3 regions of the Phyllobacterium sp. 1468 genome follow, and region 1 is predicted to be linked to each of the others. Evidence: predicted binding sites of a transcription regulator. Region 1 holds the regulator's gene; each other region holds the start of a gene.
The links. Region 1 encodes LexA, which represses DNA repair genes until DNA is damaged. Its sites were predicted from a motif close to TGTTCNNNNTGTGTTCNG; they were not measured.
Positions count from the first base shown of each region.

Region 2: the regulator LexA is predicted to act here: its motif matches at 2,494-2,511, upstream of J2X72_RS11520 (glycosyl transferase family 2).
Region 3: the regulator LexA is predicted to act here: its motif matches at 4,897-4,914, upstream of J2X72_RS08585 (UvrD-helicase domain-containing protein).

Region 1 is NZ_JAVDSX010000012.1:51,814-59,868, forward strand. It holds gene J2X72_RS23195 (carbohydrate ABC transporter permease) at 1-707, opposite strand, end outside; gene J2X72_RS23200 (sugar ABC transporter permease) at 707-1,657, opposite strand; gene J2X72_RS23205 (ABC transporter substrate-binding protein) at 1,751-3,013, opposite strand; gene J2X72_RS23210 (substrate-binding domain-containing protein) at 3,320-4,348, shown strand; gene lexA (transcriptional repressor LexA) at 4,468-5,187, shown strand; gene J2X72_RS23220 (ComEC/Rec2 family competence protein) at 5,288-7,753, opposite strand; gene gltX (glutamate--tRNA ligase) at 7,867-8,055, shown strand, end outside.
Region 2 is NZ_JAVDSX010000003.1:484,358-492,412, reverse strand. It holds gene J2X72_RS11540 (hypothetical protein) at 35-220, shown strand; gene J2X72_RS11535 (hypothetical protein) at 284-430, shown strand; gene J2X72_RS11530 (4-(cytidine 5'-diphospho)-2-C-methyl-D-erythritol kinase) at 492-1,394, shown strand; gene moaB (molybdenum cofactor biosynthesis protein B) at 1,378-1,929, shown strand; gene J2X72_RS11520 (glycosyl transferase family 2) at 1,926-2,474, opposite strand; gene J2X72_RS11515 (PA0069 family radical SAM protein) at 2,590-3,741, shown strand; gene J2X72_RS11510 (ribonuclease HII) at 3,906-4,565, shown strand; gene J2X72_RS11505 (F0F1 ATP synthase subunit B) at 4,766-5,251, opposite strand; gene J2X72_RS11500 (F0F1 ATP synthase subunit B) at 5,263-5,901, opposite strand; gene J2X72_RS11495 (F0F1 ATP synthase subunit C) at 6,168-6,395, opposite strand; gene J2X72_RS11490 (F0F1 ATP synthase subunit A) at 6,466-7,218, opposite strand; gene J2X72_RS11485 (AtpZ/AtpI family protein) at 7,268-7,678, opposite strand.
Region 3 is NZ_JAVDSX010000002.1:647,067-655,121, forward strand. It holds gene J2X72_RS08565 (dienelactone hydrolase family protein) at 1-722, opposite strand, end outside; gene J2X72_RS08570 (DMT family transporter) at 767-1,678, opposite strand; gene J2X72_RS08575 (Lrp/AsnC family transcriptional regulator) at 1,824-2,294, shown strand; gene J2X72_RS08580 (glucose/quinate/shikimate family membrane-bound PQQ-dependent dehydrogenase) at 2,356-4,692, opposite strand; gene J2X72_RS08585 (UvrD-helicase domain-containing protein) at 4,959-7,406, shown strand; gene J2X72_RS08590 (N-acetylmuramoyl-L-alanine amidase) at 7,408-8,055, opposite strand, start outside.

The DNA.
Region 1 (8,055 bases):
TGCGCGCTTGAGCCGGTAAAGAGGGCGATGGTGACCGGCACCGTACGGGTTTCCGTCGAGGACGTGAAAGTCAAAGCGAAAAGGAATTCGTTCCAGGCCGCGATGAAGGCAAGCAATCCGGTCGTTACCAGCGCAGGCCACATGAGGGGCAGGAACACCCGTGTTATGATCACCCAGGGCGTTGCGCCATCGACGATGGCTGCCTCTTCAATCTCAACGGGCAGATCACGCATGAATGTCGTCAATACCCACACGGTAAATGGCAAGGTGAAGATCATGTAGGAAAAAACCAGGCCGCCGAGCGTGTTATAGAGACCGAGAAGCCGGATAACTTCGAACAGCCCGGCCAGGACAGCTATCTGCGGGAACATGGAAACTGACAGAATCGTCAAAAGCAACAACGAACGCCCGCGAAATCGGACCCTGGACAAGGCAAAGGCGGCCGTAACTGCCATCAGGAGGGAGAGAGTCACGACGCATGCCGATACAATAATGGAATTTAACAGGTTGCGGGCAAAACTTCCCGAAGCGATAACGTTCACATAATTCGCTAAAGAGAACGAAGTCGGCCAATATTCGATTGTGAAAATCGCACTGCCGGTCCTGAAACTCGTAATGATCGCGTAGTAAAACGGGAAAACCGCGCAAACAACGATCACAGCAACAAGCGCATAAAATGCGGTGTTCTTGACGATCGAAATGGGCATCAGCGCTCTCCTCCGTCGAGCTTCACACGGCCGATCCAGATCGCCAGCATCGTCATCAGCGCTATTACCAGAAACAACAGCGTCGACTGTGCCGAGCCGTAGGCAAACTTATCGAAGTCAATGAGATTCTCGCGCGCCAGAACCGACATAGTCTTGGTCTGGGCGCTGTTGGGCGTCAGCACATAGATCAAATCGAAGATTCGCATTGCATCGAGCAGCCGGAAAATGATCGCAACTATCAGCGCTGGTTTCACCAGCGGCAACGTGATGCGAAAGAACTGCTTGACGGGATGAACGCCATCGATGCGCGCCGCTTCATAGATGTCACCCGGGATCATCTGCAGACCCGCGAGGATCAATAGCGCCATGAATGGCGTGGTCTTCCACACATCGACGATCAGCACGGCGATCATTGCGGTATCGGAACTTGCAGTCCAGGCAATCGGATGGTCGATGAGGCCGACGCGCATGAAGAGATCGTTGAGGATGCCGAACTGATCATTCAGCATCCATCCCCACATGCGCGCTGATACGATGGTCGGGATCGCCCAAGGGATGAGGATTGCCGCACGCACAAGGCCCCTGCCCTTGAATTCGGCATTAAGGACGAGAGCTATGATCATTCCAAAAACGGCCTCCAGCGCCACCGAGATGACGCTGAAGCGAACCGTGTTCCAGACAGCGTTCCACCATGCCGGATCGACCAGCAGACCGGAATAAATCGTCCGCCCGCTTTTGAGTTGTATCCACGAAAGATAATTCTTGAAGCCTACCCATTTGGCCGCATCGATGTTGGTCAGCGAGGCATCAGTGAAGGAAAAATAGATCGTTCGAAAGAGCGGCCAACCCGCAACAACCGCCAAAGCCAAAATCATTGGAAGAAGAAACAATCGTGCGGAGCGCGAGCGCTGACGCAAGAGTTCCGAACGTACAGTGGGAGACGCTGTCATCAAATTCCTGCCCGCGGAGGTTACATTCAGGTTGATCAGACAATCGTGCGAATGATGTATGATAAGTCCATTCGCACCGTCGACTGGCAGGGATTACCAGCTACCACCCTGAAGTTCCGTCAGCTTGGCTTCCAGAAGCTCAAGATTGTCTGCAGCAGTTCCGTTGCCGGACAACGTGTCGTGGACCGCGCTCCAGAACATCGATGACACCTCGTTGTATTTGACCTTCGTGGGCGCGGATGGACGAGGCACGGCTGTCTCGAATACTGGCTTCCAGTTCGTGATTACCGGTTGAGCCGCAGCAATATCCTTATCGTCATAGAGAGCCTTCAGCGTCGGCAAGTTGGCGATCTCGATCGCCCGTTCCTTCTGTTGTTCAGGCGCGGCCAGGAATTTTACCAGTTTGATCGCTTCCTCGGGTGATTTTGTATATTTTGAGATGGCGAGGTTCCAGCCGCCCAACGTCGCTGCAGAACTCTGCCCCTCTTTCGAGCTTGGCAGGGTCGTCACGTCGAACTTGCCTTTAATGGCGCTGTCCGGACCATTGCCCAATGCATAGGCATAAGGCCAGTTGCGCATGAAGACGGCATTCCCCGTCTGCCAGACACCGCGGCTCTCCTCTTCGGTGTAGGCAAGGACACCCTTTGGAGAGATCGTATCGATCCACCCCTTTGCCCTGTCGACTGCGGCGACTGCTTCTGGATTGTTGATAGAGATCGTACCGTCGGGCTCGATAATCTGGCCGCCGCCAGAAGACTTGATCCATTCAAGTGCGTTACAAGTCAGGCCCTCGTAAGCGTTACCTTGGAAAACAAAGCCATACATCGCCTTGTTACCAGCCTGGCGCTCACCCTCCTGGATGTCCTTGGCGGTCGCAGCCATTTCGTCCCAGGTTTTGGGAACCGGCTTCTTGTATTTCTCCAGAAGATCCTTGCGGTAGTAGAAGGCGGGCGCGTCAGTATACATCGGCATGGCAACGAGTTTGCCGTCAACCGTCTGGCTTTGGATCATCGATGGAAAGTGTTGATCGACGACATCTTTCATGGCTTCTGTCAGATCAAGAAACTGGTCGGCCAATTGCGGCGCCCAGATCACATCAGTGCGGTAGACATCGATGTCCGTGTTCCCGGCGGCAAGCCAAAGCCTGTACTGGCCAAACTGGTCGGAGCTGTTTGCAGGCATGGCGACAATTTTGACCTTGTTGCCGGTTTCCTTTTCGAAACGATCGAGCTGCTTGCGCAGGAACTCGCGCCCATTACCCGTATCACCGGAGACGATTGAAAGGTCGGCGGCGAACGCGCCCGAACAGATCAACGTTGTGGCCAAGAGGCCCGCAAGGATTAATTTCGCTCTCATGATTTCCTCCCGTAGATCCAAGATGGAACAACGCGCGTTGGCGGTGCGCCGTTCCAATTTATGAAAACTCCTCCTCAAACACTTTGAGCATCAACGCAAAAATAAAATCCAAAGCGCTTTGGGCAAAAGGTGGCAAAGGCCGGCCCTGCTGTCAAGTTGGAATATGCAACGTCTGCCGTGATCCAGCAAATAATGCGGTGTGTAATTTCTAACCGCTTCCATCTTGAGTTGAAATTATTTCCAAAGCGCTTCGAAACTGCGCTATAGTTGAGCTCATCTGATAAAAAAATGCCTGGATCGTCTGATATGAAACTCAAGGAACTGGCCGAACAACTTGGCCTCTCGCAAACGACCGTTAGCCGCGCACTCAATGGCTATCCGGAAGTCAACGAGGCAACAAGGGAGCGGGTCAACAAGGCCGCCCTCAAGTTCGGTTATAGCGCCAACGCCAATGCGCGGCGCCTGGCGATGGGACGTGTCGGCGCGATTGGAATTGTCGTGCCTATTCACAGCAGCGAGCGTTTCGGCCCGCATACCAGCGAATTCTTATCCGGCCTTGCAGAGCGCCTCTCGCGTGACGAAATCGATTTTCTCATCACCCCCCTGATCAACAATGATGAGATTTCGGCCTATAGGCGTCTGATTTCCAGCAAGCGCGTCGACGCGATGATTGTCTCGCACCCCTCGCTCGTCGATGAACGCGTTGCCATGCTTGCCGAAGCGCAATTTCCTTTTGTGCTTCACGGGCGGACGAACATAGATGCACCGCACGCCTGGTTGGATATCGACAATAAGGGTGCCTTCTATCAAGCGACGTCGCATCTGCTCGATCTTGGCCACAAGCACATTGCCATGATCGATGGTCTCAAGGGCTTCACCTTCTCGGAGCACCGTGAGGAAGGCTATCGTAATGCGCTTAACGAACGCGGTATTTCGATCGACCCGCATTTCATCGTGCACGACTGTTTTTCCGACGAGATCGGTTTCCGTGAAACACAACGTTTCCTGTCCCTGAAGCCTCATCCAACCGCCATTCTCGCTGGGTCGATGATGACAGCCCTGGGCGTTTCCCGGGCAATCCGCGCCAAGGGCTACCAGCTTGGCAAGGACGTTTCGATCATTGCTCACGATGACGTCTTTCCTTACCTCAATGCCAGCAACATGGTTCCGGCGATGACAACGACACGTTCTTCGATAAGAACGGCCGGTACGCGGATTGCAGAAATGCTTGTCCGCTTGCTTGATGGCGAACCGCCGGAGACCATCCACGAAGTTTGGCCGGTTGAGCTCATTCTACGCCAATCCAGCGGCCCGCCGGTTATTCCGGCTAAGTAACACCTGATCCGCGTTTCTCGGCTTCCATACACCACATATTAATCCTTGTGGAACACAACTGGAACAGATAGTGTTTGTTCTGGTTTTGTTTTTTTCCGATTCCACGCAAAGGATCGCCGATGCTCACGCGTAAACAACATGAACTTCTGCTCTTCATCCACGAGCGTTTGAAGGAGACAGGCATCCCACCTTCGTTCGACGAAATGAAGGATGCATTGGATCTTGCGTCGAAATCCGGCATCCACCGACTGATCACTGCTCTCGAAGAGCGGGGCTTCATTCGTCGGCTTGCAAACCGTGCGAGAGCGCTGGAGGTTTTGCGCCTGCCCGACTCCATCGCTCCCGGCCTCAACGCTCAACGGAAATTCTCCCCGAGTGTCATCGAGGGAAGCCTTGGCCGAAATGTCACCCCCGCCCGGCCACAAGCGCGTTCCTCCGACGAGATAAGCGCGTCGACGGTCGTCAGCATCCCGGTCATGGGCCGCATCGCCGCTGGTGTGCCGATTTCGGCAATCCAAAACCAGACCCATATGATCGGCCTGCCCCCGGACATGATAGGAAGCGGCGAACACTACGCACTTGAAGTCAAAGGCGATTCGATGATCGAGGCTGGGATTTTCGATGGCGATACGGTCGTGATCAAGCGTGGCGATACTGCCAATCCGGGCGAGATCGTTGTCGCACTGGTCGACGACGAAGAGGCAACCCTGAAGCGCTTCCGCCGTAAAGGAGCGTCGATCGCCCTCGAGGCGGCGAATCCGGCTTATGAGACCCGGATTTTCGGACCGGATCGCGTTCAGGTTCAAGGAAAGCTGGTAGGTCTTATTCGGCGATACTAGGTCGTAAACTCATAGATCTTATCGAAATGGCGCTCGAAACGGCGAGAGCATGCGAGGAGAGGCGCGATGGGGTCTTTCCCCCGATTTATGAGTTCAAGACCTAACAATCGCCCGGCTTTTCGCAGCCCAATGTCTGATCAGCATTCACGTGTTTGCGGGATGTGTCGTCCTCGATGTTGCGTGCGGCACGCGAATAGGTTCGATAGGCGTTCCACGGCCGGACCGGTGCTCCTACAGCGTAATTGATGGTGGCGGTCTTAAGGCGCCGGGCGCGAGAAGCGTTAGCCTCGGCAAGATTGACCTCCGGTGAGTCATTTTCGCTGGGTGGTCTAATGAGCTCGCGCGATTCTAAATTAATCTCTGCGGCACCGTGCAGTGCAAGATCAAGCTTGGTAAGTACCAATATGTTCTTGTCTTCGCATGCCGTCGTACCGCCGGCGTAAGCCAGAACAACTATATCTCCCTCCTGGCAGGCAGATGACCTCTGCGCAGCTTCGTCCGTATAGGCAATTATCAATCCACCGGGCTCGCGTGCGGTACAAACTTTTTCAGAACACTCAAACTGCATTTCTTTGGAAAGTGCACCAGCCTTCAACGGCTTCACCACCTCGTTTATTCCATAGCCCTGCTGCCAATTGGTTAGAGTGAATGCACTGCCGGATGTTCGATTGACCGACAGATTGCCGTCATCGGTGCGCAATGCGACCAGTTTTCCGTCCTCTGAAACAATGATCTGCGGCTCTTGCGCGCGCACCATCAGCAAGGCTGCGCCCAACAACAACGGTATGCCGCACAGTCGAAGACGCGTCGACAGAAACAACAACATCACAAGACCAATGCTCATGAGAAGCAAGGTACTTTGCGGCATAAGGCCGAGATTGCCGCTGGGAGAGCGCGAAGCGACCATTTTTGCAAGAGCGATGACGACCTCGATGCCCCGTCCCATGACCGTAAACGGTAGCCAATCAAGATCGAATGGCATGGCTAGCAAGCCGAGCACGGCAAATGGCATGACAAAAACTGAAACGACCGGAAGCGCGAGAGCGTTGCCGATAAGGCCGAATGGTGCCGTATTGTTGAAATGATAAGCCGCAAAGATTGAGTTCGCGGTCCCGGCTACCAGGGATGTCATGGCAATCGCGCCGATATGGTTCACGGCCTTTATTGGCAGCGCGAAAAGCAAATGGCCGGACGCACCTTTGCGGAAGGCCGGCCTTCCCTGCCGCCGGGACCACCAGCTATAAAATGCAATCAAGGCGGCAGTCGCCGAATACGACATCTGAAAGCTTGGCCCCAGGATTTCGTGCGGTGAGATCACCGTGGTGACCAACGCCGCAATGGCGAGATTGCGCATCGATATCGCCGCCCGGTCAACGGTCACCGCCAGGAGCATCACAGCGAGCATGACGAAACTGCGCTGGGCCGCAACGTCGGAGCCCGACAGCAGCAAATAGAATGCGGAACCCGCCAAGGCGATCGCCGCCGAGAATTTCTTCACGGGAAACCGCGCCGAAAATCCCGGGAAAAACGCCATGATCGCGCGTAGCGAGCCGATGATCGTTGCCGCCACCAGCGCCATGTGAAAGCCGGAGATCGACAGAATATGCGAAAGTCCGCTCAAGCGAAAAGCGTTGTTGGTTTCGTCGCTGATACCATCGCGCTGGCCGGTGATCAGCGACGCAGCGATGTCACCGGGTTCGCCCCTGATGGTATGCAAGATGCGCTGGGTGAGTTGCTGCCTGACGTTGGCAATCGCCATCAATATTGTAGCAACAGGCCCTGTGTCTAAAGCCACAGGCGCTATTTCAAGCTTCCCCAGCACAAATCCGCTGGCACCGACCCCCCTGTAGTAACTATTGAAGGCGAAATCATAATTGCCCGGCCGCATCGGACCTGACTGCGGCCGCAGGTGAACGAGTCCTTTGATACCATCGCCGACCTTCAGGTCACGGGGCACCGATCTTGCCGAGACAGTAACGCGGTCCGGACCATATTTAAGTGCCGGCCGTGCTGTCGAAATCACATCCATGGTCAGACGCCATCCACCCTTTGCGTCTCGCGACATGGCATTGACGCGGCCCGTCATCCGCGTCGTGACTTCCGAGCCAAGCATTCGGGTTCCGGTTCGGATCGTTTCAACTTTGCCGAAAAGCATGCCGGACACCAGGGCGATCGCGAATAGTAGAACAAGCCGCAACATGGGCCGTGCCTGCGCCAAGGCATGGCAACCGGTGAGAAAAGTCATCCCTGAAAGGATGGCACTTAGCCTCGGTTCGGCAGCCGCATTAAAATAGAAAAGTGCGCCAGTACCCGCAAAGACAGGTAAGAACAGAAACAGCGTACCGCGATCGACCTCGCAGTTGAACGCCTTGGGAATCGCAAGATGCACAGACTGAAGCTGCGTTCGTGCAGAATTGCCAAGTCCACGCAGCCTCGCAGGCCAGTTTTCCTTTTCAACGACTAATTCAATGGTCGTTGTTTGAGTCGCGATTTCATAACCGCCGCTGTCGGGACGGAGAAAAAACTGCTGTTCTCTGGTCTTTGTTCTGGTAGCGGGACCTTCCATTTGCTTTCCGGTTCTGCCAGTGCCCTTGCACAGCAGCGGTGCTATGCTACATGAACGCCAGATCAATTCGATTGGACGTTCGGCTAATACGCCGGGCACCTGCTGGAGACCTTATGTCATCGTCCGTTGTCACCCGTTTCGCACCCTCCCCAACCGGTTATTTGCATATCGGCGGCGCCCGCACCGCCCTGTTCAACTGGCTTTATGCCAAGCATACGGGCGGCAAGATGTTGCTGCGTATCGAGGACACGGATCGAGAACGCTCTTCGGAAGCTGCCGTAACCGCCATTCTCGACGGTTTG
Region 2 (8,055 bases), on a different contig from region 1:
ATACTCAGAACATCTGGTTTTCGAGGTTGGGACGATGCCACAATTGATCTTTTTCGCTCTGGTCGGCTGTGCGGCCTTTTACGGCTATCGCTCGTTCAAGAAAGAGGCGCAGCGCGTTTCGGAGCGGGTGCGCGAGGCGGAAAAAGAAGTGCAGAATCGTGCGCAAGGAACATTGGTGCAGGATCCCGAGACGGGCGAATACCGTTTGCGCAAAGACTGATTTCAAATGCTGGATAGTAGAGCCTCGGGCGACAATATTGACGCGTTCTCCCGGAGGGAATTCGTGGACAGGGTCAAGGGATTTGAAAAGGCCGATGCCTTTGCATCGGACGATGCCGAAGCCCGATGGATTGGGCTCGAAGTCACCCGGCCCTTCGGGTTGCCGACTGACGGCCAACCACTTTGTCAGGTCGCTTCGTCCTATGATTGAACCTCGGCCTCGCAACCTTTCGCGTGGATTGTCTCGGCAACCGGGAAACAGAACTGCGCCTATATTATCGCCCGAGGCACCAGAGCGTACGATCAGCTTGATCGCCCCGGCCAAGATCAATCTTGCCCTGCATGTGACCGGGCGCAGGGATGACGGCTATCACCTGCTCGACAGCCTCGTTGTATTTGCGCGTGTCGGCGACAAGGTGAGCGTAAAACCGGCGCCATTCGACACCTTCGAAGTGTCAGGCCCTTTCGGACGCGGCTTGCCCGATGACGATACCAACCTCGTACTCAGGGCAAGGAATGCTCTGCGCGCCTGGTATCCCGAAAAGGCCGCTCCTGTTGCCATTCATCTTGAAAAGCACCTTCCGGTCGCTTCGGGTATTGGCGGCGGTTCGAGTGATGCCGCAGCCACTTTGCAGGCGCTGGCAGCGCTCTGGGGCGTCGAAACGAACGAACTGGCCGCAATCGGCCTGACCTTGGGCGCGGATGTCCCAATGTGCCTGTATGGCCAGCCATTGATTGCACGAGGCATCGGCGAGGAGATCGAAGGCATCGGCGACTTTCCGCATTTGCCGATGGTCCTCGTCAATGGTGGTGTAGCAACCTCAACTCCTCAAGTTTTTTCGGCGCTTGTAAACCGCGACAACCAGCCTCTTCCCGGGCTGCCCGAGCTCTCCAGCGTGCGCGATGTCTGCCTCTATCTGGGGAAGACGGACAACCATCTCTATCCGGCAGCTGAAAAGCTCACTACGACAATCGGCGATGCCATGAAGGCGTTGCGCAATACGGATCCTCTCCTGGTGCGCATGTCCGGTTCCGGAGGTACCTGCTTTGCAATTTATGACAACGACCGAGAGGCCGAGGCTGCGGCAGCGGCACTCAAGCGGGTTCAGCCGGGTTGGTTCATTGTCGCCACACACAATATTATGGGAGGAGATGATCTTGGCCCGGATCGATGAGTCACGACCATTTCTGCCGGTAAAGATCGCTGTTCTGACGGTTTCCGATACACGCACGCTCGAAGATGACAAATCCGGGACCACTCTGACGGAGAGGCTTCTCGCCGCAGGTCATATACTGGCAGAGCGCACCATCGTTACCGATGACGCCAAGAAAATTCGGGATCGCGTGCTTCTATGGTCAAAAGACCCGCAAATCGACGTGATCATCACCACCGGCGGCACCGGCTTTACCGGCCGCGATGTGACCCCGGAAGCACTTGAGGCAATCTTCGAAAAGCGTATGGACGGCTTTTCCGAAGTGTTCCACCGCATTTCCTATGACAAGATCGGCACTTCGACGATTCAATCGCGGGCAACCGGCGGCGTCATCAACGCGACCTTCATTTTCGTTCTGCCCGGTTCGCCCGGCGCCTGCAGAGACGCTTGGGATAATATTCTGCAGTATCAGCTGGATTACCGGCACATGCCGTGCAATTTCGTCGAGATCATGCCGCGGCTGGATGAACATCTGACGCGCAGCGGCAAGGGCTAGGTTTTTGCTGACGAGGCCGGAATAATCTCCGCCCTAAGCCGTTTCATCGCAAGCCCGCGCGCAATATCGGCCGCCCTCTTTCCTGGGCTGAACAATGCCATTGATTGGCGCTTCGAAATTAGCAGCCCATCAGCCAACGGGTTTCCCGGAGAGAATACGCGGCTAAGAAACGGCCTGCGATGAGTGTGGGAGCGGGTAAAGCAAGCAGGACCCTGCATCCGCTCCACATGGACTGCCGTAGGCTCCATCCAACCATCCAGAAGTCGCGCGCCCGGCTCGAGAAACAGGAACCATTCGCTACGCGCCCGCCTGAAGCCATCGATTAAAGTCTGGTCCTGCAGAAAGATGCATCCGGCGGCATCGGCAACACGATGGGTCTGATCAATAGAGCCCTGATCGATAATGATCACATCGCTCAAAATACCTTCCACGGCGCCGCCCACCAGTCCGCCAAGCGTCCTCGCCAAAGCCTCATCCGAATTTTGGGTTTCAATCAGGACGGAAATCATCAGGAGCCAATATAGTATTATTATAGGAATTTCCATCACTCCTTTCGGTGAAGATTGTTCTTGCTTTGTTCTCAAAGTTTGCTAGGAATAGATTCATGTTGCGGCCATGAAGAGCGACTCGTTCCGCTCCCTGCCGAAGGAGACAAGGCAAATGAACATTGTGGTGCAAGCAGACAAGGCTGCCTTTGGTCAGGGCCGTGCACAACATGCGAACGCGTTGATCGAGGAAGCTGGCCTGAGGGTTGACCATCAACGGCGGCGCGGTCGCGGAGCCGGCATCAATCCAACCGGCAGGTTCGAAGCGGAAACCCGCCATGTTTACGATGATGGCTGGGAAACCATCGAGGATCTGCCACCTTTCAAGACCGAAGTGCAGGTGGAAAAGCCCCGCACGATCATCACCCGCAACGACTCGCCGGATATCAGTTTCGACCGTTCGATCAATCCCTATCGCGGATGCGAGCACGGGTGCATCTATTGTTTCGCCCGCCCTACCCACACCTATATGGGTCTTTCGGCAGGGTTGGATTTTGAATCCAGGCTGTTTGCCAAGCCCGATGCGGCGAAGATGCTGGACAAGGAATTGTCCAAACCCGGCTATACGGCAAAGACGATTGCGATCGGCACGAACACAGATCCGTATCAGCCTGTGGAAAAGAAATGGCGCATCATGCGGGACATCTTGCAGGTGCTGGAGGCGCATCAACACCCCGTTGGAATCGTTACAAAATCCGCGTTGGTTGTGCGAGATCAGGACATTCTTGCACGCATGGCCGAGAAAGGCCTCGCCAAGGTTGCGCTTTCGGTGACGTCACTCGATGGCAAGCTTGCACGGACGATGGAGCCTCGCGCCTCGACACCGACGAGGCGCCTGCAAGCGCTTCGCAGTCTCTCGGATGCCGGTATTCCGGTGAGCGTGATGGTTGCCCCGGTCATTCCCGGCCTCAACGATCATGAGATCGAACGTATTCTCGACAGTGCCCACGCCATGGGCGCCAGAGAGGCTGGTTATGTGCTTTTGCGCCTGCCGCTGGAGGTCAGCCCGATCTTCAAAGACTGGCTGCTACGCAACTATCCGGATCGCTACCGCCACGTTCTCTCGCTTGTCCGGTCAATGCGAGGTGGCAAGGATTACGATGCGGAATGGGGTAAACGCATGCGCGGTGAGGGACCCTATGCCTGGCAGATCGGTAGGCGATTTGAAATAGCAGCCAAGCGACTTGGCATCAATGTGGACAAGCGCCGGCTGAGGACGGATTTGTTCGAGGCCACACCCGGAAGCGAACAATTGTCGCTGTTATAATTTTTAAGCTGCAGTCGCGAGAGTTTTGGATGGATTAATAATGAAATCAATGGGTTAATTGCGTCTGGCTCCCCCCTAGCCCGGCGTAACCCTTGGGTAGCCCCGCCCTATCAGCTATCCAAGGGCTTGCAGAGAATCAGAGCGAATGCGAGGCTCGTCGCAACATGGCTCGATCGCGTTCTGATTCTCTGCTTCTTCCTATCGAACCTGGCAAACCGGATTTTGCCAGCGAACGGAAGCTTATGCGCAGCGGGATCGAGCTTATCGCGGGTATAGACGAGGCTGGACGCGGTCCGCTGGCAGGACCAGTGGTAGCCGCCGCGGTCATTTTGAATCCCAAGAAAATACCAAAAGGCCTTGACGATTCGAAACGGCTGACGGCGCAGCGCCGCGAGGAACTGTTTGATATTATTACGGAAACGGCGTTTGCTTGCGCTGTTTCGAGCATTTCTGCGCCGGTGATCGACGCAACCGATATTCTGAAAGCTGCACTGGAGGCGATGCGCCGGGCTGTATGCGGCTTGGCAATCATTCCGGGTCATGCGCTCATCGACGGGCGCGACGTGGCCCCGGGGCTTCCCTGCCCGGCGACGGCGCTGATCAAGGGCGATCAACGTTCCGTATCGATCGCGGCGGCCTCCATCCTCGCTAAGGTGACACGCGACCGGATGATGTCACAGACCGGCAAATACTTTCCGCTTTATGGTCTGGAAATGCACGCCGGATATGGGACGGAGTACCACCGCAATGCCATGGAGGCGCATGGTCCGGTGGTCGGCCTCCACCGCTTTAGCTTCTCGCCGCTGAAAGAGCGTCAAATCTAGTATTTCAACTTGGCACCACCAAATTTCCCTCATGGGTTGAAATTCTTGCGCCAGATTCGCCATTTCTTGTCCAGAATCGCCAATTCTTGTGCAAGATTCAGGAATTCCTGCGCAAACTGTCTACGGATTCAGATCAAGGTGAGAATGAAAAAAGCCGCCTTTCGGCGGCTTCGTGAACGTTCGCCGTTCGCGTTCTTAGCTTAGTTGAGGCGGGATTTTACTTCGCTCAGCGATGACTTGAAGAAGTCCGCCGAGGTCTTGGCGTCCACCTTCTTGCCAAGAATGTGGCTGGCCGCCGCGACCGCGATATCGACGGCGGAAGACCGAACTTCGTTGACGGCTTCGGTCTCGGCCTGGGCGATCTTTTGCTCGGCGAGCTTCTTGCGGCGCGCGACATATTCTTCGGTCTTCTGTTTGGCTTCTTCGAGAAGGCCATGCGCTTCGCGCTCGGCAGCCGCGACGATCTCGCCCGCTTCCTTTTCGGCTTCCTTACGCTTGCGCTGGAATTCCGCAAGCAAGGATTGCGCTTCCTCGCGCAGGCGGCGGGCTTCTTCCAGCTCGTCGCGAATCTTATCAGCGCGACCGTCGAGAGATTTGTTAACGACTGCCGGAACTTTCAGATAGACCATCAGCGCCAGGAAGATGACGAGACCGACCAGGGCATAGAATGTTGCGTCGAATTCCATTGTGGTTCTCCTCAGCTCCGAACAGCTTTGACCGCGGCGGATATGCTAGCCTTGTCGATGCTACCGCCGAGGATCTTCTTGACGATCTCGCTTGCAGTATCTTCCGCAATCGTACCGACTTCCTTCATCGCCTTGTCCTTGATGGCGGCAATGCTGGCTTCGGCGTCGCTCAATTTCTTCTCGAGGGCTGCCGAAATGTCGGCCTGTTCGGCGTCGGCTTTTGCCTTGGCTTCATCACGGGCCGTCTGGGCAATGCCACCGGCCTTCTTCTTGGCGTCGGCCAGCTCCTGCTCGTAGGCTGCAAAGGCCTCATCCGAATCCTGCTTCATGCGAGCGGCCTGATCGAGATCGGTCGCGATGCGATCACGGCGGGTTTCGATCATACCGCCGATGCGCGGCAGAACCACGCGGGACAGGAACAGGTAAAATGCGGCAAATGTCACCGCCAGCCAGAGGATCTGCGATGCAAAATGGCTGGAGTCGAAGGGTGGGAAAACACCTTGCTGATGCGGCACACCGGTTTCAGTGTGCGTCTCGGCTGCGTGGGCGTCAGGCGTCGCGCCCGGTACAGCCGGTTCGGGTGTACCATGCGTGTCGGTCTGAGCGACTGTTTCCGTTGTGGATGCGGCGTTCGCCGAAGACACAAACATATAAAATCCCCTTGAAGTCGGGCGTTTCCCAGATCAGCAAACATAATTTGCTGCAGATAAGAAACTGGCCACGCAGAGCGCAGCTAGTGGTCCGATTCCAACATTTGCATCCCTCTAAACCAATCGCTCACAAATGTTGGAATCGAAAGACCACTAGCAAATTCAACGTGCTAGTGGAGCTTTGGATTTGACATTCGCTTGAGGGACCGATGTCACGCGGGATGCGAATGTCAAATCCGCTCCACTAGTATCAAGCGCCGTTCAGTTTAAACAGCGAAGAGAAGCAGGAGAGCGATGAGCAGCGAGAAGATGCCCAAAGCTTCGGTAACGGCAAAGCCGAATACCAGACGGCCGAACTGGCCATCAGCTGCTGATGGATTGCGCAATGCACCGGAGAGATAGCTGCCGAAAATATTGCCGAGGCCGAGGGCCGTTCCGGCCATACCAAAACAGGCAAGACCTGCACCGATGTACTTTGCTGCTACCGGATCCATATTAAACTCCTTTTAGATCGATTCATCATTGATAGATTGCGTTTGGCGGAACTCCGCCGGTGAAGTCTTTTTAGTGACCGCCGGGATGGACTGCGTCGTTCAGATACATGCAGGTAAGCACGGTGAAGACGTAGGCCTGAAGGAAAGCCACCAAAAATTCGAGACCGGTCAGCGCCACTGTCATCGCAAGCGGCAGCACGGCGCCGCCTATACCGAGCGCACCGAGGGCGCTCAAGGACGCGACGAAACCGGCAAACACTTTCAGCGTAATGTGGCCAGCAAGCATGTTGGCGAAGAGACGAACCGAAAGGCTGATCGGACGGGAAAGGAACGAGATGATCTCGATCGGCACCACCAGCAAAAGCAGCGGCGCAGGTACGCCGGACGGAATGAATACGCCGAGAAACTTGAAGCCATGCTTGGCAAAACCATAGGCAAGCACGGTGCCAATCACCAGAATAGCAAGCGCAAAGGTGACGATGATCTGGCTGGTGACTGTGAAGAAATAAGGAAACATGCCGAGCATATTGGCAACGAGCACGAACATGAACAGCGAGAAAACGAACGGGAAGAACTTCATTCCGGCATTGCCCGCCGATTCGCGCAAGGTCGAGGCGACGAACTCATAGGCCATTTCCGAAATGGATTGCAGGCGGGTTGGAATGAGACCGCGATTGGAGGAGGTCAGATAGAGAAATGCCGATGCAACGCCAACCGTCGCCACCATGAAGGCAGACGAATTGGTGAAGGATAGATCGATTCCACCCAGATCAATGGGAATCCACTTGGTGATATGGAATTGATGAATCGGATCGTTGGACACTGTAACCTCGTCTCTCTCGCATCATTCCCGCAAGCATCAGCCCGCAAGGCTATTCCGGTTTGTCGCGCTCGGCATCCCTGATGGACTGCAGACCACGGTTTTCCGCCACACGTCCCGCAGAGCGCAGGATATTCAGCGTTCCAGCACAAAAACCAAGGAGGAGCAGAATGATAAGCCCCCAAGGTGAAGTACCCAAAAATCGGTCAGCTAACCAGCCCAACCCCGCACCAACCAGAACGCCGGCGATAAACTCGCTCGACAACTTCATGGCCTGCGCGACACCGGAGGCGGTTTCCGTCCCCTTGTCGTCTGAACCGGATTGTCGCGCTGCACCTCTGGAAGCAAGTTTTGCCCCTAGAGCACGGCGACGGCTCTCCAGTTCCTCCGAAGTCAGCATCTTCCCGGCACCCGGCGTGCTGCCGACAGAACCTGACTTATCGGGATCCTTACCCGTGGCCAATGGCATGTCCTTTACACGCTGAATGCGAGGCTTCACCCCCGCTTCGAAGTCGCGCGCAACATATTGTTACGGTCCACGCTAGTCAAGGCGCATAGCCGAGACTCTCAAGGGTAATTTTCGTAGTGAAATTCAATATGTTAGCCAAATATGACTATATGTCTCACCTCTTGATCGAAGTTTTGCGGCCGAATCCATGCCGATCATGCGGATGGGGAGCGCGCCGACGGAGCCGAGCGGCGACATTTTCAGATGTCACGCGGTCTGGTTCAACCCTGCGTTTCTTGCGGGGTGCATTGATCCGACCATAAATGAAAAGCGGACAGCATCAGGGGATTTGAGGGCTAAAGCAGGAAGCACCGAGCCAGCCGGTGCATCGA
Region 3 (8,055 bases), on a different contig from region 1:
GCTTTCTTGTAGGCATCGATACCTGCATTGATCCGCGTATCGAGACCGGCATATTGCAACAACAGCGGTGCCTTGATTTTGGCGACATCCTCGGCTTTTGGCTGCCGGCCATAATATGCGACCCCGGCGCCGAGATCAGGCGCGTTGACAGCAAGATCATTGACTACGCCACCGCCCCAGCAAAAGCCGACGACGCCGACTTTGCCGGTGGTCCCTTTGTCCTGCTTGAGATATTCGATGGTCGCAATGCCTTCTGCAATCGCAGTCTTTGGGTCGAGTGCTCCGATCATATCCCGCGCCTTGTCCTCATCGCCGGGCGTTCCGCCAGAGGCGGAAAGCAGGTCCGGCGCCAACGCGACAAAACCTTCGAGGGCAATTCGGCGTGCAACGTCACGGATATGATCGTTCAGGCCGCGATTCTCATGGATGACAATGACGGCCGGGAGCTTGCCCGAGCGTTCTGCCGGGCTGGCGCGATATCCCTTGATGTCCCCTGCGGGTGACGAAAAAACGATGTCCTTGGTGCGGAGCCTCGGGTCATCGACCGCGATGATGCCAGCCTGTGCGGCATTTGCCGCCAGCATCGGGGCGATGACCGCAGCAGCAGCACCGGAACCGGCAAGCTTGGTCAACTTTTCCATGAAGGCGCGGCGGTCAAGCGACAGGTGGGTATATTCGTCGTAGGCCTCGACCATCGCTTGGGTGATTGTCGGCTTGTTCATAACTGTTTCCTCCAAACGTGGAGGACGAGGCGCGAATCCCCGCATCAGCCCTTGGCGCGATGCGAAAGGATACCGGTTGAAAGGGCAACGCCAAGTCCGGTGACAAGTGCTGCCACAATCTCCCAGACGCCGACGGGCTCGTCAAGGAATATGGCGCCGCCAAGAGCAGCAAGCACCGGCGTCAGTGCACTGAAGGCGGCTGCCTGGCTGCCACCAAGGGAGCGGACGGCGATGCCATAGGCCAACATCGCGGCAAGACCCGACAGGACACCCTGGCTCAGTAACTGCAAACCGAGTTCAGGCAGTGGAACCTCGAGAATCGTGGAGCCGAAGGTGAGCGCGAGGCCAACGTGAATGAGGAAAGACCAGACCGCGATCAGCGCGCCGCCCTGCAGCGCGGTCAAACCGGACCGCTTGAATGCATGGGTATAGCCAGCCCAGAGCAAGGCACCAAGCGGCAGGAAGACGAAGCTGATCCAGGTGATTTCATGACTGTTCAGCGCAAGTACGAGAAGGATGGCGAGACCGGCGACAATGGAGCCAAGGCCCAACCAGCGCGTGAGATCCGGCCGCTCGCCGAACACAACGACACCGATCAGCGCGGCAGCAAGCGGCATGGAACCGCCGAGGAGAACGCCGACGGCCGAAGCGGGCGTCGAGTGAATGGCGAAAGTGGTGACCTGGAAGAACAGCGCACCAGCGCCGCAGACCATGATGGTCAGAAGGGCGAGCGGAACATCGCGAGGGATAAGTCCCGTCTTCAACCATACCGGTGCCAGGATCAATGCCGGAATACCGTAGCGGATGAGGCCAAGATCGATCGTGCCGAGATGCGTGGCGCTACTGTGGCGGGTGGCAATGATCCACGTCGCCCAGATGAAAACGGTGACCAGCGCACCCGCATAGCCCGTGGCGTGGGAATTGGATTTCCTGAATTCTGGGCTGAGAGCAACCATCGGAACTTCCTTTCAAATTGCCCGAACATCTTCGGTTGAAAGGCAGGATATCGCCGAAGGCAGGAGCATGTCCTTGCAAGTTGATGCTGTCTTTGATACCGTTTCAGCAATATTTGATAAGTTGGATGGGCGCAGAAGGCGATTTATGCCAAATCTGGATAAATTCGATATTGGGATACTCGAAGCGCTGCAGGGGGATGCACGGGCGACGAACGTCGAGATTGCCGAGAAGGTAAATCTTTCGCCGTCACCTTGCCTGCGCCGTATCCGCAATCTGGAAAAGGCCGGGGTCATCCGCGGTTACCGTGCGGATATCGACCGCAAGGAAGTCGGTCTCGGCTTGACGGTGTTCGTGGAAATCAAGGTCGGGCAGCACAGCCGCGAAAATTCGGACGCGCAACAGGCGGCGCTCATTGCCATGCCGGAAGTGACGGCCGCATTCCTCATTTCCGGAACCGCGGATTTTCTCGCCGAAGTGGTTGTCGAGGATCTGAGCGCCTACGAGCGGTTCCTCACTGAAAAGCTGCTATTGCTTCCGGGTGTTGCGGACATCCGTTCGAATTTCGCCATCCGCACGGTGAAAACGGGAGCTCCTTTGAAGCTCCCGCAACGTTAAGAAACCTTAGGCAATCCTCCGGCCAGGCATCTGATGCGGCATTCTCAAATCCAACCATACCCTACTTCGGCAGGGTATAGGCGATGACATAGTCGCCGGGCTTGGTTCCAACCGAGCCGTGTCCGCCGGCGACCATGACGACATATTGTTTGCCATTCAAAGCGAAGGACATGGGGGTGGACTGGCCGCCTGCCGGAAGGCGTGCCTCCCAAAGCTGATTGCCGGTCGTGACATCATAGGCGCGCAGATAATCATCCACAGCAGCACCAAGGAACGCGACGCCACCGGCGGTGATCATAGGACCGCCAATGCCCGGAACGCCGACCTTGAACGGCAAAGGCAACGGCGACGAATCCCGCACTGTACCATTCCGGTGTTTCCAGGCGATCTTGCCGGTGCGCAGGTCGGCCCCGGCCACATAGCCCCATGGTGGAGCTTGGCAAGGCAGGCCGAGCGGCGAAACAAATGGTCCCATGACGACCGCATAGGGCGCGCCTTCATTGCGATTGAGACCCTGCTCGCTGCCCTTGGTGTTGTCGCCCGGTGGCGGAACATCGGCACGGGGAACCAGCTTTGAGGTAAAGGCAAGATAGGTCGGCATGCCGAACATGATCTGGCGCCCGGGATCGACAGCTATGCCGCCCCAGTTGAACACGCCGAAATTGCCGGGATAGATCAGCGATCCTTGCAGCGATGGCGGCGTGTAGCGGCCTTCGTAGCGCAGCCTGCGGAACTCGATGCGGCACGCCAGCTGGTCGAACATCGACACGCCCCACATATCCTTGCCCGTCAAACGCTGCGGCATGAAGCTGAGAGCAGATACCGGCTGTGTCGGAGCGGTATGATCCCCCTCGATTGCACCCGTCGGCGCCGGAACTTCCTCGATCGGCAGGATTGGCTCGCCAGTGCGCCGGTCGAGAACGTAGATGTCGCCCTGCTTGGTCGGCCCGACGAGTGCTGGAATGGCACCCGTTGCAGTATTGATATCGAGCAGCGTCGGCTGGGCAGGAACATCCATGTCCCAGAGATCGTGATGAACCGTCTGGCGTACCCAGCGCAACTGACCGGAATTCAGATCAAGCGCAACGATCGACGACGAGAACTTCTCGACATTCTCCGACCGTCCTGCACCAAGCTGGTCCGGCGTCTGATTGCCGAGCGGAACGAAGAGCAGCCCAAGCTTTTCATCGGCGCTTGAAACCGACCAGCTGTTGGGTGAATTGTGGGTGTAGGTCTGGCCCTCCGGCAAAGGCGTCGTCACGTCGGGATTGCCTGAATCCCAGTTCCAGATGAGCGCGCCTGTATTGATGTCGTAGGCGCGGATAACGCCGGACTGCTCATGTGTCGAGTAATTATCATTGACCGCGCCGCCGACAATAATCTTGCCGGCAGCGACGACGGGCGGTGAAGTCGAATAATAATAGCCCGCCGGATCGTATGGCATGCCTTTTTCCAGATGCAGGGTGCCCTTGTCGGCGAAAGAGGGGCAGATCTGGCCGTTTGCCGCGTCAAGGGCAATCAATCGCGCGTCTGAGGTCGGGAGATAAACCCGTTCGGCACAAGGCTGGCCGGGCTGCAAAGCCGGATCCGCATAGTAGGAGACGCCGCGGCATGTCTGGTGCTGGCGATCAGGATTGAGCCCGACATTCGGGTCGAACTTCCACTTCTCCTTACCCGTCGCCGCATCGAGCGCAATGGCCCAGTTGTGCGGCGTGCAGATAAAAAGCGTGTCGCGCACTTTCAGCGGCGTCACCTGGTAGGTGGTTTCACCGACATCATCGGGCAGTTTCACATCGCCGGTCTGGTAGGTCCAGGCAACCTGCAAGCGATTGACGTTGTCTGGCGTAATTTCTTTTAGCGGCGAATAGCGCTGGCCATAGGGTGTGCGACCATATTGATGCCAATCGTCGGCGGGTACGTTGCCGCCAAGATCGGGCTCGGTTACGATAACCTCCTCGCTGAGCTTTCCCGTGATTTGCTTCGGATCCCCCATCATGGAGTAGCCGGCCACAACAAGTGCAGCGAGGACGCTGACAAGCAGAGGAACGGCCGGCCCCCACGAGGTCCGCTGTGCATCAGCGCCAGCATTCAGTCCTCGGCGAATCCACGGCGTCAGCAACCATAGCCCGAGCAGGATGATGGCACCGCCGCGCGGCGCGAGCTGCCACCAGTCAAAGCCGATCTCCCAGATGGCCCAGCCAAGCGTACCGATCACCAGGATCGCGTAGACAAGCAACGCCGAGGGGCGTTTTCGGAAGAGAAGATAGGAGGTTATCAGGAAAGCCAGCGCAGCGAGGATATAATACCAGCTGCCACCCAGCACCGCGAGCCAGACACCACCGGCACCTAGCGCCGCAGCGATCAACAGGAAAACAACGGCTGTCAGAGTGATTGCCATGGGGCGGGGGGTCCTTTTCCAAGCTCGATCAGGATCGATGGATCCCCGACAGGCGGCTGCGAACGTGCCGGCGGCTGTCAGGGTGTGCTCAAGTCAAGAGTCGTCTCAATCAAAATGGGTATGCCGTAAATCCAGGTGACGCAATATCGCTTGGCCTATATTTCAACTTCAAGTTTAGGTGTAGAAGATGTGCCTAAGCCGGCCCGTTCTCTTTTTGTATCGCATTTTTCTGGTTTTTCGGTACCGAATCACTACATTGGGTTCAAATGTCCGGATTACCTGACGATATGCCGTTTTTCGACGAAGCTGATGTGCCGCCGCGCCAGCCTTCGGGCATAGCCGCGCGCGCTATGCAAGCGCGTGGGGCGCCACCCTACCTCAGTGGGCTCAACCCGGAACAGCGACTGGCGGTTGAAACGACGGAAGGTCCGGTACTCGTCCTGGCTGGTGCCGGTACGGGCAAGACGCGCGTTTTGACCTCCCGTATTGCGCATATCCTTTCGCTGGGCAAAGCCTGGCCAAGTCAGATCCTGGCAGTGACCTTTACCAACAAGGCCGCCCGCGAGATGAAGGAGCGAATCGGCGTTCTGGTTGGCGGTGCAGTCGAGGGCATGCCATGGCTCGGCACCTTCCACTCGATCGGCGTCAAGCTGCTGCGGCGTCATGCGGAATTGGTCGGTCTCAAGTCCGATTTTACCATTCTTGACACCGATGACGTCGTTCGCCTGATCAAGCAGATCATCCAGGCCGAGGGCCTCGACGACAAACGCTGGCCCGCCAAGCAGTTTGCGCTCATGATCGACGGCTGGAAGAACAAGGGGCTTGGCCCTTCCGAAATACCGGAAGGCGACGCGCGCGCCTTTGCCAATGGCAAGGGCCGCGAGCTTTACAGCGCATACCAGAACCGCCTGAAGACGCTGAATGCCTGCGATTTCGGCGATCTGCTCTGCCATCCGATCCGCATGTTCCGCGCCTACCCGGATGTGCTGAAAGAATATCACGCCAAGTTTCGCTATATCCTCGTCGACGAGTATCAGGACACCAACACCGCCCAATATATGTGGCTGCGGCTGATCGCGCAGGGGTCGAAGAATGTCTGCTGTGTCGGCGATGATGATCAGTCGATTTATGGCTGGCGCGGCGCGGAGGTCGACAATATCCTGCGCTTCGAGAAGGATTTTCCCGGCGCAGTTGTGATCCGGCTAGAGCGCAACTACCGATCGACGGCGCATATTCTCGGTACGGCCTCGTTCCTGATTTCGCACAATGAAGGCCGTCTCGGCAAAACCCTGTTTACCGATGCGGCCAATCCTGAAGATGCGAAGGTCAATGTGCACGCATCCTGGGACTCGGAAGAAGAAGCGCGCGCTGTCGGCGAAGAGATCGAGCAGGCGCAGCGCAAGGGCCACCTGCTCAACGATATAGCGATCCTTGTACGCGCCTCATTCCAGATGCGGGAGTTCGAAGACCGTTTCGTCACGCTCGGACTGAATTACCGGGTGGTCGGCGGCCCACGGTTTTACGAACGTCTCGAAATCCGCGACGCGCTGGCCTATTTTCGCGTCGTGGCGCAAGGCGCTGACGATCTCGCGCTGGAACGCGTCATAAACACGCCAAAGCGCGGCCTTGGCGAAGCAGCGATCCGGCAGGTGCATGATTATGCGCGCGCTCGCGACATCAGCATGCTCGAAGCGGCAGCGGACCTGATCCAGACGGAAGAGCTGAAGCCCAAGCCGCGCTCGGCCTTGCGCGAAGTCGTTGAAAATTTCCAGCGCTGGCAAGGGCAGATTGACACGACCCCTCACACGGAGCTTGCCGAGAAAATCCTCGACGAATCCGGCTATACGGCCATGTGGCAGGCGGATCGCTCTGCCGAGGCACCGGGCCGGCTGGAAAACCTGAAGGAATTGATCCGCTCGATGGAGGAATATGAGTCGCTGCGCTCTTTCCTCGAACACGTCGCGCTGGTCATGGATGCCGAGCAGAACGAAAACCTCGATGCCGTGAATATCATGACGCTTCACTCGGCCAAGGGCCTTGAGTTTGAGACGGTCATCCTTCCGGGTTGGGAGGAAGGCCTGTTTCCGCACCAACGCGCGCTGGATGAAGGCGGCCGCTCGGGTCTCGAAGAAGAACGCCGCCTCGCCTATGTCGGATTGACGCGCGCTAAGAAGAACCTGCATATCTGGTTCGTTTCAAATCGGCGTATCCATGGCCTGTGGCAATCGACGATCCCTTCCCGGTTTCTCGAAGAGCTGCCGGAAGCACATGTGGACGTGGTGGCGGGCGGCGATAGTTACGGAGGCTACGGCGGCCGGGGCGGCGGTTACGGCCAATCGCGCTTCGATCGCGCCGATCCATTCGAAAACACCTATTCGACCCCCGGCTGGCAACGCGCCCAGCAAAACCGCTCCGACGCGACCCGCAACAATTGGGGCTCACGTTCTGGCGCAAAAGTTGAGCGCATCGGCTACGGCGAAACGGATTCCGTCCTTGGCGCAGGACGCGGTTCAGTGAAGGGCCGCACGATCGATGGTGAACTGGTGGCGAAATCCGTCAGCGAAACGCCCTCGAATTTCGACGTGGGCGACCGCGTCTTCCACATCAAGTTCGGCAATGGCAATGTCTCATCGATCGAAGGCAACAAGCTGACGATCGATTTCGACAAGGCCGGGCAAAAGCGCGTGCTGGACAGCTTTGTGAAAGGGATTTGAGCTATCGCTCAGTCCGTTGCTGCATCCGAATACCCTCGATTTTCCTATATTCGGCCCCGCCCCTTACCCTCGCCTTGAACGCTTCCATGTCCCAGGCTGGACCCGGATCGGACTTGCGGCCGGGAGCGATATCATCATGACCCATTATATCCTCGATGGCATAAGCGCTGCAGATTGCTTGCGCCAGGGCAGTCACGGTCTCTATCTGCGCGGAGGTGAAGATTTCCCAGCCGCAATTGGGCACACCGAACTTATGGCGGGCTTCGACGACCTTCGAGCCATCAACGGCCGCTCCGGTCCAGGACACCCAGCCGCCAGCACCCTTGTCAAGCGGCCCCCAGTTTTCGATTTCGATGCCGATAGCCGAACTGTTCAGCCCCGAATATCTGGTGCCGCCCTTCCCCGTCCACTGGCTCTGGCCCGCATGCCACGCGATGACATTGAATGGCACGCATTGCGTGACCGACCCATCGCGGCGAACGACGAGATGGGCCGAAACATTGGCCGCTTTTTGCGAAAAGTATCTGGCGATGTCGGCGTCCGGCCCGCTTGCGGTATAGTGAATGATCAAAAATTTCGGCTTCAGCGGACCTCCGATATTCGGTGATCTCACAAATTCTACGCGGGAAGAAGTCGCTGCAAGCCTGTT